3 regions of the Agrobacterium sp. 22094 genome follow, and region 2 is predicted to be linked to each of the others. Evidence: predicted binding sites of a transcription regulator. Region 2 holds the regulator's gene; each other region holds the start of a gene.
The links. The regulator LexA, encoded in region 2, represses DNA repair genes until DNA is damaged. The targets are predictions, from matches to a motif close to TGTTCNNNNTGTGTTCNG.
Positions count from the first base shown of each region.

Region 1: the regulator LexA is predicted to act here: its motif matches at 1,821-1,838, upstream of ACTJK5_RS13200 (ATP-dependent helicase).
Region 3: the regulator LexA is predicted to act here: its motif matches at 2,361-2,378, upstream of radA (DNA repair protein RadA).

Region 1 is NZ_JBQEPX010000002.1:147,192-151,559, forward strand. Features, by position in the region: gene ACTJK5_RS13195 (diguanylate cyclase domain-containing protein) at 47-1,516, shown strand; gene ACTJK5_RS13200 (ATP-dependent helicase) at 1,877-3,943, shown strand; gene ACTJK5_RS13205 (GntR family transcriptional regulator) at 4,051-4,368, opposite strand, start outside.
Region 2 is NZ_JBQEPX010000001.1:939,057-943,424, reverse strand. Features, by position in the region: gene eno (phosphopyruvate hydratase) at 1-174, opposite strand, end outside; gene kdsA (3-deoxy-8-phosphooctulonate synthase) at 392-1,240, opposite strand; gene ACTJK5_RS04480 (hypothetical protein) at 1,363-1,926, opposite strand; gene lexA (transcriptional repressor LexA) at 2,283-3,008, shown strand; gene ACTJK5_RS04470 (hypothetical protein) at 3,002-3,259, opposite strand; gene ACTJK5_RS04465 (GFA family protein) at 3,351-3,749, opposite strand; gene ACTJK5_RS04460 (glutathione S-transferase family protein) at 4,011-4,368, shown strand, end outside.
Region 3 is NZ_JBQEPX010000001.1:1,496,702-1,501,069, reverse strand. Features, by position in the region: gene purF (amidophosphoribosyltransferase) at 1-86, opposite strand, end outside; gene ACTJK5_RS07225 (CvpA family protein) at 225-812, opposite strand; gene radA (DNA repair protein RadA) at 906-2,309, opposite strand; gene alr (alanine racemase) at 2,421-3,596, opposite strand; gene ACTJK5_RS07210 (AraC family transcriptional regulator) at 3,676-4,368, shown strand, end outside.

The DNA.
Region 1 (4,368 bases), on a different contig from region 2:
GGCAGCGCGGTCCACTGCAGTGCTTGAACTTACCCCAGGAAATCCGATGATCGATGCTTTAGAGTCCGATATCTTCAATCTTGCGCCGATCGCCATGTGGATCGAAGATTTTAGCGGAGTGCAGGCGCTTTTCGATGACTGGCGCTCCAGGGGAGTGACCGATATCAAAGCCTTCCTGAGAGAGGATCGCAACCGGATTCATGCCTGTTCGACGCGGATCCGCGTTACCGCTGTCAACGCCAAAACTCTCGACCTTTTCGAAGCGGATAGCCTCGAGCACTTGGTCGCCAATATCACTTCCGTCTTCCGCGATGATATGCTGGACACTCATATCAATGAACTGTCCGCGCTCTTCGATGGCGAAATGTCTTTTTCGAGCACGACCGTCAATTACACAATTTCCGGGCGCAGGCTCGACATCCAGCTGCGAGGAACAGTTCTACCAGGTCATGAAGAGACGCTCGGCAGGGTTCTTTTGACTACCGAGGATATCACCGACCTCGAAAACGCCCGTCGTGCGGAAGCCGAACAAAGGCGTCAGGCGGAGGGCATTTTCCAGCATTCCCCGGTATCGCTATGGATTGAGGATTTCAGTCGCATCCGCACGCTGATTGAAGACATTCGTGACCGCGGCATTACCGACTTCCGCACATTCATGGACGTTCACCCGGAATTTGTGCGCCAATGTATGAGCGAGATCAGGGTTATAGACGTCAATCAGTCAACACTCGATCTGTTTGGCGCCAGAGATCAAAACGATCTTCTGCACCGGCTTGGCGAAATTTTCCGTGACGACATGGAGAAACCCTTCCGAGAACAACTGATGGAGCTTTGGAACGGCAATCTCTTTCATCACCGCGAAGTGGTGAATTACGCGCTAGATGGTTCAATGCGTCACATTTTGCTGCATTTCTCCGTGTTCCCGGGTCACGAAGGCGATTGGTCTCGCGTACAGGTGGCGCTCGCCGACATCACGGCACGCAAGAAGGCAGAAGCCTATCTCGAATATCTCGGAAAGCATGACGTCCTCACCAAACTCTACAATCGCGCCTTCTATGCCGACGAGATGAACCGCCTCGAGCGCAAATCGCTGCGCCCTGTCTCAGCCGTCATCATTGACCTTAATGGCTTGAAGGAGGCTAACGATCAACTTGGGCACGACGCAGGCGACGGACTCTTGCGCCGCTTCGGCGAGATCCTCAATGGCGCGGTGGCGGCGCCGAACCATGCCTGCCGGATAGGCGGGGATGAATTTGCGGTCCTGTTGCCCGGCGCAGATGCAAAATCCGCTGCCACAATGATGGAAACAATCCTTGAACTTCTGCGGATCAACAATCAGTTTTACTCGACTGCTCCTCTGAGCATGTCCTACGGCGTGGCGACCAGTGAAGCAGACGAGACAATCGAGTCTGTCGTCAAACGTGCTGACGCCCTCATGTATGAAAACAAGAAAGCGCATTACGCCTCTATCAATCTCGGTGGCGCGCTGACCCGAGCGGAAGCTCGGAGACGATAATCCGCGGCAGAATCGCACCCTGACTCCAGGCGGTCACGTGTCGAAGACGTTTGGGTACTAGTGATTGGTGCCTACTAGGCCACACCAAGCATCATCGGTTATTTAAGTCGCTAGAGTTGGCGCACTGATCGCGCAATTGACAGCCTGAGCGCCGCCGCCAAAACTTGCGCATGCTTTGAAAATCAAAGGCGCATTCTCTAAAAACGAGCCGCGCCGGATTGTCGTCCGACCATTCTCCTGCTCTTCTGGAAGAAATAATCGCTTGATGGCATGAGAACCTTCCATACAGCTAAAGAGTGGCGTATGTTCAGTCTTTGTTCCCAACCCCTCCTTTGCAATCTGAGCATCAAGTAAGATTTTATGGCCGTCGCCTATCTCGAAAAACTAAATGAGCAACAGCGTGAGGCCGTCGAGCATGGCGTTGGACTGGCTGAGGGCGAGACGGGAGGACCTCTGTTGATCATCGCCGGTGCAGGCTCCGGCAAGACAAACACGCTGGCGCACCGCGTCGCTCATCTCATCGTCAATGGTGCCGACCCTCGGCGCATTCTTCTCATGACCTTCTCACGCAGAGCAGCATCGGAAATGTCCCGCCGCGTCGAGAGAATCTGCCGCAATGTGCTGGGCTCTAACTCTGCGATCTTGACGGACGCACTTGCGTGGTCCGGCACATTCCACGGTATCGGCGCAAGGCTGCTGAGAATGTATGCCGAGCAGATCGGTCTCAACATGGACTTTACGATTCACGATCGGGAAGACAGTGCGGACCTGATCAACCTGGCGCGTCATGAGCTAGGCTTTTCAAAAACTGAAAGCCGATTTCCCACCAAGGGCACCTGTCTTGCGATCTATTCCCGCACGGTAAACTCCCAGACGCCGTTGAGCGAGATACTGCGTCAGCACTATCCCTGGGTGGCGATGTGGGAAGAGCAGCTTAAGGAATTGTTTGCGGCCTATGTAGAGGCAAAGCAGAGCCAGAACGTTCTCGACTACGACGATCTCCTCCTCTACTGGGCGCAAATGGTCGGCGATCCGGATCTAGCCGATGATATCGGCAAGCGGTTCGACCACGTTATGGTTGACGAATATCAAGACACCAACAGATTGCAGGCCTCGGTCTTGATGGCGCTGAAGCCGGGTGGTCGCGGTCTGACTGTGGTTGGCGACGATGCCCAGTCGATCTATTCCTTCCGCGCTGCGACGGTCCGTAACATTCTTGACTTCCCGACGTCGTTCACCCCAGCCGCTGACATCATCACGCTCGACCGCAATTACCGCTCGACGCAACCGATCTTGGCGGCAGCGAACAGTGTCATCGAACTTGCACGCGAGCGTTTCACCAAGAACCTGTGGACGGAGCGGGAGTCGCTCGAGCGCCCGAAACTTGTCACAGTCAAGGACGAGACCGAACAAGCTAACTTCATCATCGATCAGGTGCTTGCCAATCGCGAAACAGGAATGACGCTCAAGCAGCAGGCCGTTCTCTTTCGAACATCAAGCCATAGTGGTGCACTTGAGGTTGAGCTTACCCGACGCAACATCCCCTTCGTCAAATTTGGCGGTCTCAAGTTTCTCGACAGCGCCCATGTAAAGGACATGCTGTCCGTCCTGCGTTTCGCGCAAAACCCGCGTGATCGGGTTGCCGGATTTCGCCTGCTGCAGATGCTCCCAGGCATCGGTCCGAAGAAGGCTGGTGTTATTCTCGATACTATCTCGTCTGATCCTGAACCGATCATGGCACTTGCGGAAATCCCGCCGCCACCAAAGACGGGTGCAGATTGGACATCTTTTGTGACGCTCCTCGCTGGTCTTGGGAAAACGCAGCAAGGGTGGCCCTCGGACATAGCTCAGGCCCGTCTTTGGTACGAACCCCATCTTGAGCGGATGCATGAAGATGCCGATACGCGTAAAGCTGACCTTCTACAGCTTGAGCAAATCGCTGGCGGATACGCGTCCCGCGAACGGTTTTTGACCGAACTAACCCTTGATCCTCCAGATGCTACGAGCGACCAGGCAGGAGTCCCGTTGCTCGATGAGGACTACCTCATCCTCTCGACAATACATTCTGCGAAAGGCCAGGAATGGCGCTCAGTGTTCATGCTGAATGTTGTCGATGGCTGCATACCGTCTGATCTAGGCACGGGGACGACACAGGAACTCGAAGAAGAGCGGCGTCTGCTTTATGTAGGAATGACACGCGCGAAGGACAGCCTGGCGCTGATTACGCCGCAGCGATTTTTTACCCATGGGCAGAACTCGCAGGGCGATCGACACGTCTATGCATCACGTTCCAGGTTTATCCCGGCAACTCTGCTTCAATATTTCGAACCTACGACCTGGCCCAAAGTTTCGGCTGCGGCATCTGAGCGTAGTGCACAGCAAATTCGCATCGATGTCGGCGCGCGGATGCGCGAAATGTGGAAGTAGTATTGCCAGTGCGCGCCCTTTAAGCGACGGCGGACCCGTCAACGTTCGAGAAGTATGGATGCGCGCACATAGCATCTTGCCCGTAGACCGGCGATCGACCAGACGGGTTAGAGGTCCTCAAGTCCATTAAGCAAAGCGATATGGTCTTTTCCACTGATTGCGTCTGCATCTGTTTGAACGACATACTCTATCACGGCCGAAATGCCACTGAGATGGCGTCTGAGCAAAGTCACGGCCTCATCCTCATCACGGGCCTTTATGGCCGTAGAGAGTGCTACGTGCTCTGCGATTACCTCATCAAAGTAACCGATCTTTGGAAAGCCACGGCGGCGCACGCGATCAAGCTGACCGGTGGCATTGTGGATTGTTTGCCAGATGTCCGGAAAGCCTGAAATCCTGCACAAAAGACGATGAAATTCGTTGTC
Region 2 (4,368 bases):
ATAGCGCTGTCCGCCATCGCGCAGCTCGACTGCCTCGTGAGCGCCGGTGGATGCGCCCGATGGAACGGCAGCGCGACCGAAGGAGCCGTCTTCGAGGTACACGTCGACCTCGACCGTGGGGTTGCCACGGCTATCGAGGATTTCGCGTGCGATGATGTCGGTAATGGCTGTCATGGTCTCTCCCTTGGGACTGGAACAGATGAATTTCAGTCGCTTGTCTTAGAGCGCATCGGCAAAACTGTGAAGCCGTTTTCGAGCCGGACGGCGGATAAGCGATTCTGAAAAGTGTGAAAGGTCATTGCAACTTCGCTGTAGACGAAGCGTGAGAAATTACAATGACGACGCCCAGCATCAGGCGTCGCCCAACCTATAAAAATCGATTAGGCCAAAATCAGGCGGCCTTGGCGATAGCGTCAAACGCCAGAAGCTTCTCCAGAAGCTTCGGCATATCCTTCAGATGAACCATGTTGGGGCCGTCGGAAGGGGCATTGTCCGGGTCTTCATGGGTCTCGACAAACAGTCCGGCAATGCCGACGGCCACGGCTGCGCGCGACAATGTCTCGACGAATTCGCGCTGACCACCCGTCGACCCACCCTGCCCGCCTGGCTGCTGCACGGAATGCGTCGCATCGAACACCACCGGCGCACCGAGCGAGGCCATAATCGGCAACGAGCGCATGTCGGAGACAAGCGTGTTATAGCCGAAAGATGCGCCGCGTTCGCAGAGCAGAACGTTCGGATTGCCGCTCTCGTTGAGCTTTGCCAGCACGTTCTTCATGTCCCAGGGCGCCAGGAACTGGCCTTTCTTCACATTGATCACGCGACCGGTCTTTGCGGCGGCGATCAGAAGATCGGTCTGGCGACTGAGGAAGGCCGGGATTTGCAGGACATCGACGGTTTCGGCGACAATGGCGCACTGCTCTTCCGTATGGATGTCGGTCAGGACAGGGAAGCCATATTCCTTCTTGAGATCGGCAAAGATCTCCATGGCCTTGTCGAGACCGATGCCACGCTGTCCGGAGAGCGATGTGCGGTTGGCCTTGTCGAAGGATGACTTATAGACAAGCCCGATGCCGAGCTTGCCGCAAAGCTCATGCAGCGTGCCGGCAATCATGAAAGCGTGGTCGCGGCTTTCCATCTGGCACGGACCGGCGATCAGCGAAAACCGCTCTGTGTTGGAGAAGGCGACAGCGCCTTTGCCTTCGCCAGCGACCACTTTCAAATTGTTCTTCAAAGTCATCTCATTCCTCACGACACATGCGCCGGACATCGCCGGCAACCGCTTAATTTGCGATGTTGCACAGGCATTAGCAGCAAGCGCGCCATGTGTCACGAGATGAGGGAGCACCAACCGCTTGCCCTTTAGCCGGCATTCGCCTTCCGGACGACATCGGGATTGGCCTCGGAAGACTGCACGAACGGCCCGACTGCGCGCACCGCGTCGGAAAATCCAGCACTTCCCTTCAGCCCTTCCAATTCTTCGGGCTTGAAGCCTTGAGTCAGCAACATGCGATAAACGTTCTCGCTGTTCTCACCACCGGCGGAAACCCAAGCCGGTAGCGATGCCTCCCAGGCCTTCTTCTCACGCTGGTTTCGGTCGGCAACGATTGCAAGCTTGATCAGTCCACCGATCGGAATGGGAATGCCGTTCACCGCAAGATCGGGGATGAAGCTCGCCGGATGAACGCCGCCAAGCGCGTGATTTTTCAGGATCCGTGCACAGTTATTGTCGCGCGTCGGCTCCTTGTTCTGCGAAACGCGCTTCTGATTGAGTTGAACGATGAGCTTGCAATTGGCCATCGTCGTGTTCAGCAGCAACCGGTCATACTCCTTGCGCTTCAAAGCTTCCGGTGAATTGGGATCGAGGGTCTGGCAACCGGCCAGCGCAATCAGCATTCCGATAAGGGTAAATCTAACGAGCTTCATAAAAATGTCCCTGCCCCGAAAAAACGCTGCAAGGCAGCGCCGTAGAGCTACGATAACTTTGTTGATAATGCTTCGAATGGCTTGGCCTTCATACCACAGGATGACCGGATCGTGTGATCCTCGAAGCAGCTTGTAGATACCCGCAAAAATGAAATCATCAACCTGGAGAGGAAAAAGACGCCCAACACCGTAAAGAAGCTATGAACTTCTACCATTGCGCGGATAACAGGACTGCGAATTGATGAGGCGGAGACGTTTGCGGAATTTTAAGGGATTGCAGAACACATATGGAACATATAGTGTTCGTTCTGTATTTGTTTCGCGAATCTTCGCCACGTATTCCAAGGGTTTTCTTCATGCTCACGCGCAAACAGCAGGAACTGCTTCTTTTCATTCATGAGCGAATGAAAGAGTCCGGCGTGCCGCCATCTTTCGATGAGATGAAAGATGCCCTCGACCTCGCCTCGAAATCCGGCATCCATCGGCTGATTACCGCTTTGGAAGAACGCGGCTTCATCCGCCGCTTGCCGAACAGGGCAAGAGCCCTGGAAGTCATCAAGCTTCCGGAAGCCTATTCCGCACCCGCACAGAAGCCGCCGCGCGGTTTTTCGCCAAGCGTGATCGAGGGCAGCCTCGGAAAAGCCAAACCGCCTGAGCCGGCTCCCGCGCCGAAGCCAGCAAACGATCAGATCTCCTCCGCTGTCACCGTTCCTGTGATGGGACGCATCGCCGCCGGTGTGCCGATCTCCGCTATCCAGAACAACACCCACGATGTTGTCGTACCCGTCGATATGCTGGGCACGGGCGAGCATTATGCGCTTGAGGTCAAGGGTGACTCGATGATCGAGGCTGGCATCTTCGATGGTGACACCGTCATCATCCGCAACGGCAGCACCGCCAACCCCGGCGATATCATCGTCGCACTGGTGGATGATGAAGAAGCCACCTTGAAGCGCTTCCGCCGCAAGGGTGCTTCCATCGCCCTGGAGGCCGCGAACCCAGCCTATGAGACCCGCATCTTCGGACCGGATCGGGTAAAGATTCAGGGCAAGCTGGTCGGTCTCATTCGTCGCTATCACTGAGCGAACGATAGTCGGCTCAGACTGGCTGCCTGTGCTCTTGCAGAGGCAAGACGCGCAGACCTCGTTGGCAGATGCGGCGATGTGCTGCCTCTGATCGCGCCGAGGTCTCGACGCTGGTTCTCTTCGTCTTCGTCTTCGTCTTCGTCTTTCTCGTTATCCTCATTCTCGATCCGAGGATGAGGAAAAGATTGGCGGATGGTCGGGTGCATGCCGATCATGGCCTTCGAACGGCGGCAATCTTTCAGTGCCACCGACAAGCGCCCTCGCCCGTCGCTTCTAAGAGCAGGACTTACAGACGCGGCTAATCCACCTCGCGGCTACCATCCGACAAGGTGGACAGTCTCACCGCCCCTTTTCCGTTCTGCCTGTCGATTCCCGGTCCCGCTCATATTGGCGCAATGCCGGGAAATCCGGCAGCCAAGCCTCACGGCGGACCGTCCAAAGCTCGTAGGTCGGCTCGAACTGATCTGGTGAATCCAGAGAACCGAGATTGACCTCGATTTCGTCGTCGCTTTTTCCGAAGACCGGCGATCCGCAGTTGGGACAGAAGAAGCGGCCATTATAGCTGCGTATTTCTCCTTCGATGGTCACGGCATCCTGCGGGAAGATGGCGGATGCGTGGAAGAGCGCGCCGTGGTGCTTGCGACAATCCATGCAGTGACAAATCCCGATACGATAGGGCTCACCGACTATCGAAAGCCTCACGCTGCCGCAGGCACAACCGCCAGATTTCATGTTCATCTCGACCGCTCCATTTGCTTGACGCCTTCCCATCAAACCGCGACGAACCGATGAAGTTCATTCTGCTTCTGTTTTCGGAAAGGTGAGAGCGGCGAACGCATCAATTCATATGATATCTGACATGACAGACTCGGCCTGTATGTCCTCTCGCTCATGCGTTAGGACGATGGACAGAGAAATAACATTCGCACTTTTGCACCGCATGGACGCTTTTGCTGATCGCATGCGATTCAAGTGGCCGTATCACCAGAAGGAGACAACATGTACGATCTTTACATCGCCAACAAGAACTACTCCTCCTGGTCTCTCCGGCCTTGGGTGCTGATGCGGACATTGGAGATTCCCTTCAAAGAGAATCTCGTCCCGTTCAACGATCCCGATCCCAAGCATGGCTTCACGCACTTCTCCCCCACAGGCAAGGTGCCCTGCCTCGTGGATGGCGATGTCACCATCTGGGACTCGCTTGCAATCATCGAGTACCTGGCGGAACGGCATGATGGTGTTTGGGCTGAGGATGCCAAAGCGCGGGCTTGGTCGCGCTCGGCATCCGCGGAGATGCATTCCGGCTTCCAATCGCTGCGCAATCTACACCCGATGAGTGTAGGTTTGCGGATCAGAC
Region 3 (4,368 bases), 560 kb from region 2:
AGGATGCCGAACACACCGCATTCCTCATGCAGCGTATCGCCATCGATAATGTCATTGAAGGTGGAATGCGAAAGCGGCTCATTCATCTGGCTTGCCTTTGCTTACTGCCAAAAACAAAAACCGCCCCGACGAATTGCTTTGCCGGTTTGGCCTGTCTGCTGCCTATGTCGAAGTATCTAGCACAAATAGCGCGCCTTGCATCTATTGCAAGGCGCGCTATCGCATCAATTCGCTGGTACCGGTGTCGTGGTCGCCGGTGCGTCTTCCGCGGGCGCCTGCTCAGGTGTTGTCTCTGTCTTTTTGCCAAGAATTCGAGCGCGGATTTGAGGCTCGATATCATCCGGCAGAACCGCCTCAAGCTTTCCGACCAAACCATCCAGGAACGGCTTGGACTTAGCCTGCGTCACCCATTCGGGCTGGGTTCTGACATCGACCAGCCAGTTCCAGAAGGCGACCGCGACGACGAGCAGAAGCAGGCCGCGCGCTGCACCGAAGAGAAAACCGAGTGTGCGATCCAGCGCACCAATGCGGCTGTCGATGATGAAGTCGGCGACGCGCGACGTGATGAAGGAAATGATGATCAGCGCAACGAGAAAGACCAGACCGGCCGAACCGGCAATAGCGATCTTGTCGTCATCGGTATAGTTGCGCGCATAGGGAAGCAGCAGCGGGTAGAGATAATAAGCAGCTGCAACGGAGCCAACCCAACTTGCGATGGACAGAATTTCACGCGAGAACCCGCGCACCATGGCGAGAACGGCGGAGAAAAGCACAACGGCAAGAACGATACCGTCGAAAATCGTAATGGGCATTTACCAACTCCGGAGGTCGCAGCACCCAAACAGGGCGCCGCTGTGCCAATTTGCGATCCTCTTACACTAGCCGGGTAACCAGCGAAAGGATCATTATTCGTCTTCCTCAGCCTGTCTGAAGCGGTTGCCCGAGCCGGCAATGCGCGCCACGAGATCGGGGAGGCTTTCAATCTCCGTCCAGCGCCCCTTTGAGCCCTTCGGGAGTTCTGCCGACGCGGAAGGCAGAAATGCGGCGGAAAATCCAAGTTTCTCGGCTTCCTTCAACCGCTGCGCCGTTTGGGAAACCGGCCGCACTGCGCCCGACAGGCTGATTTCGCCGAAATAGACGCAATCGGCAGGCAGGGCAAGACCGGCAAGCGAGGAAACCAGTGCAGAAGCAATCGCCATGTCTGCTGCGGGCTCCGAAATCCGGTAGCCACCGGCGATGTTGAGATAGACATCGTGCTGGCCAAGCTTCACGCCGCAATGGGCCTCGAGCACGGCAAGAATCATGGCAAGGCGTGAGGAGTCCCATCCCACCACAGCACGACGCGGTGTGCCAAGCGAAGTGGCCGCCACTAGGGCCTGAACCTCCACCAACACTGGCCGCGTGCCTTCCATACCGGCGAAAACAGCCGCACCCGGGGACTTTTCGTTGCGCTCTCCAAGGAAAAGTTCCGATGGATTGGAGACCTCGCGCAGACCCCTGTCCGACATTTCAAAGACACCGATTTCATCGGTCGGCCCGAAACGGTTCTTGACGGTACGAAGGATGCGGTAATGATGCCCACGATCGCCCTCGAAATAGAGCACGGCATCCACCATGTGCTCCACCACGCGCGGACCGGCGATCTGGCCTTCCTTCGTCACATGGCCGACCAGCACCATGGTGGCACCCGTCTGCTTGGCAAACCGGATCATCGCCTGAACGCCGGTGCGCACCTGCGTGACAGTTCCAGGCGCTGAATCGGCGGTGTCGCTCCACAGCGTTTGAATGGAATCGATGATGACGAGATCGGGCCGTTTGCCCTCGGAAATCGTCGCCAGAATATCTTCGACGTTGGTTTCAGCCGCCAGCAACACGTCGGTGTCCGCCGCACCAAGACGCTGCGCCCGCAAGCGCACCTGTGCCACAGCCTCTTCGCCCGAGACGTAAACGACACGATGACCTTGCCGGGAGAGTGCCGCCGCAGCCTGCATCAGAAGGGTCGATTTTCCGATGCCCGGATCGCCACCGATCAACACCGCCGATCCGCGCACGAAGCCCCCGCCGGTCGCACGATCCAGTTCGCTCATGCCGGTCGGAATGCGCGGTGCCTCCTCGATTTCACCGGAAAGCGAGGTGAGGGTGACGGGACGGCCCTTCTTCGGCGTCTTGCCGGGGCCGCCGCCAATTCCGCCCATGGGGTCTTCTTCGACGATGGTGTTCCACTCGCCGCAGCCCTCGCATTTTCCGGCCCAACGGGTGTGCACCGTGCCGCAGTTCTGGCAGACGAATTGTGTCTTGGCTTTGGCCATGAATGTCAGTCTTTTTCTTAAGAGATGAACCAGCGGGGTCGCGAAGAATTTCGATCCCGTTTTGTTCTCATCTAGCACGGATCGTTCGAGCTTTCCAAGAGGTGGAAATCGTTACTCGTCGCCGATCAGATATTGCCGCTCATACCGAAGCCCGAGGCTTGTCAGCATCTCGTAGCCGATGGTGCCCGCGGCCCGCGCCACTTCATCGACGGGCACGTTCGGCCCGAAGAGCTCGATATAGTCGCCTGCGCGAATGGCACGTTCCGGCACGTCGGTGACGTCGAAAATGGTGAGGTCCATGGTGATGCGGCCGGCGACCGGAACGCGATAGCCATTGATGAATCCTTCCGCGCCGCCGCGGCCCATCTCGCGCAGCGGAATGCCGGAGCCGGAGAGCGATCGCGAATAGCCATCGGCATAACCCACGGCCGCGATCGCCAGACGGCTCGCACGCTTCAACTGATAGGTGCCGCCATAACTCACCGTCTGCCCTTCACCGGCCTCGCGAATCTGGATGATCCGCGCCTCCGCCTTGGCGACCGGGCGCATGGGGTTCTTCATGTCGTTGACCGCTTCGCCGCCGTAAAGCGAGATACCCGGACGCGTCAGATCGAAGTGGTAGTCCGGGCCGAGGAAGATTCCGGCAGAGGCTGAAAGGCTTGATTCGATACCTTCGAAAGCCGCGCTAACTCTTCGGAATGACTCAAGTTGCGCCTTGTTCATTGGCGAAGAGGGGGTGTCGGCGCTGGCAAGATGAGACATGACCAACACGGGGTCGAAGCTTGCCGGACGTGTCGGGTCATCGGCGAGATAAAGCGCGTCTTCGAGTGGAAGCCCAAGCCGGTTGAAACCCGTATCGACATGCAGCGCAAACGGATGATCACCGCGCTCCGCCAGAGCGCTCGTCCAGAAGGAGAGCTGCTCTTCAGAGGCAACGACTGGCACGAGATCATGGGCGAAGACATCGCGCTCCTGGCCCGGCCAGATGCCGGAAAGAACGAAGATGCGCGCTTCCGGCGCATGAGGACGAAGCGTCACGCCCTCCAACACACTGGCGACGAAGAAATCCCGGGCACCGGCGTGATAAAGCGTTCCGCCACAATCCTCGATCCCCATGCCGTAGGCATCCGCCTTCACCACGGCGGCGGCGCGTGCCTTGCCGGAACGGCGCTGCATGTCACGAAAGTTATCCGCAAGTGCGGCGAGATCGACGGTCAGTCGAAGGGGTGCGCTTTCGAATGCATCCGCATCCATTTCGGAGAAGCTGTCATCGAGGTCGTCTGTCATGGTCTGCACCTTTTGAATGTCTGCGTGGTCTATCACTTTTGTTCAAGACGGTCATGACGGATTGGTCTAAACCCGAGCTATGCACAATGTTTCGCAGGAACAGGCCACCGACCACATGCCGCTTTCGCGCGCAGAAACCACCAGGTTCTGGCGGGACAAGCGTTTCAAAGGCATGGAGTGCATGACGGCGACGTTCCTGACGCATGAGTTTTCGCCGCATGCGCATGATACATTTTCCATCGGCGCCATCGAAAACGGTTCGCAGATTTCGACCATCAAGGGCACGACGGAGCGCACCGGCCCCGGTCATCTCTACCTGATCGATCCCGGCCAGATACACGACGGTGCCCCCGGCGGTGACGGTTATCGATACCGCATGATCTATCCAGATATCGCGCTTTTGTCTGAGGTCATCGAAGACATGACGGGTCGCGCCTTTCACGGCACGCCGTCCTTCCCAAGCTTCCTGCCGCATGATCCCAAGATGGCGCAGGCCTTCCAGATTGCCCATCGCGGGTTGGAAAACGGGGCAGGGGCACTGGAGGCGGATGAAGGCATGTTCTCGGTTCTGGCAGAACTGTTTTCCCGGCACGGCAGCGCCATCATCTTGCCCGTCCAGACACGCGAGAAAACCGCGGTCTATCAGGCGCGTGAATATCTCAACGACAACTTCGATACGGATGTCGGGCTTGAGGAATTGGCGGGTATGGCGGGTCTCAGCCGTGCGCATTTGATCCGCGCCTTCCGCCGCGAATTCCACATCACGCCGCAT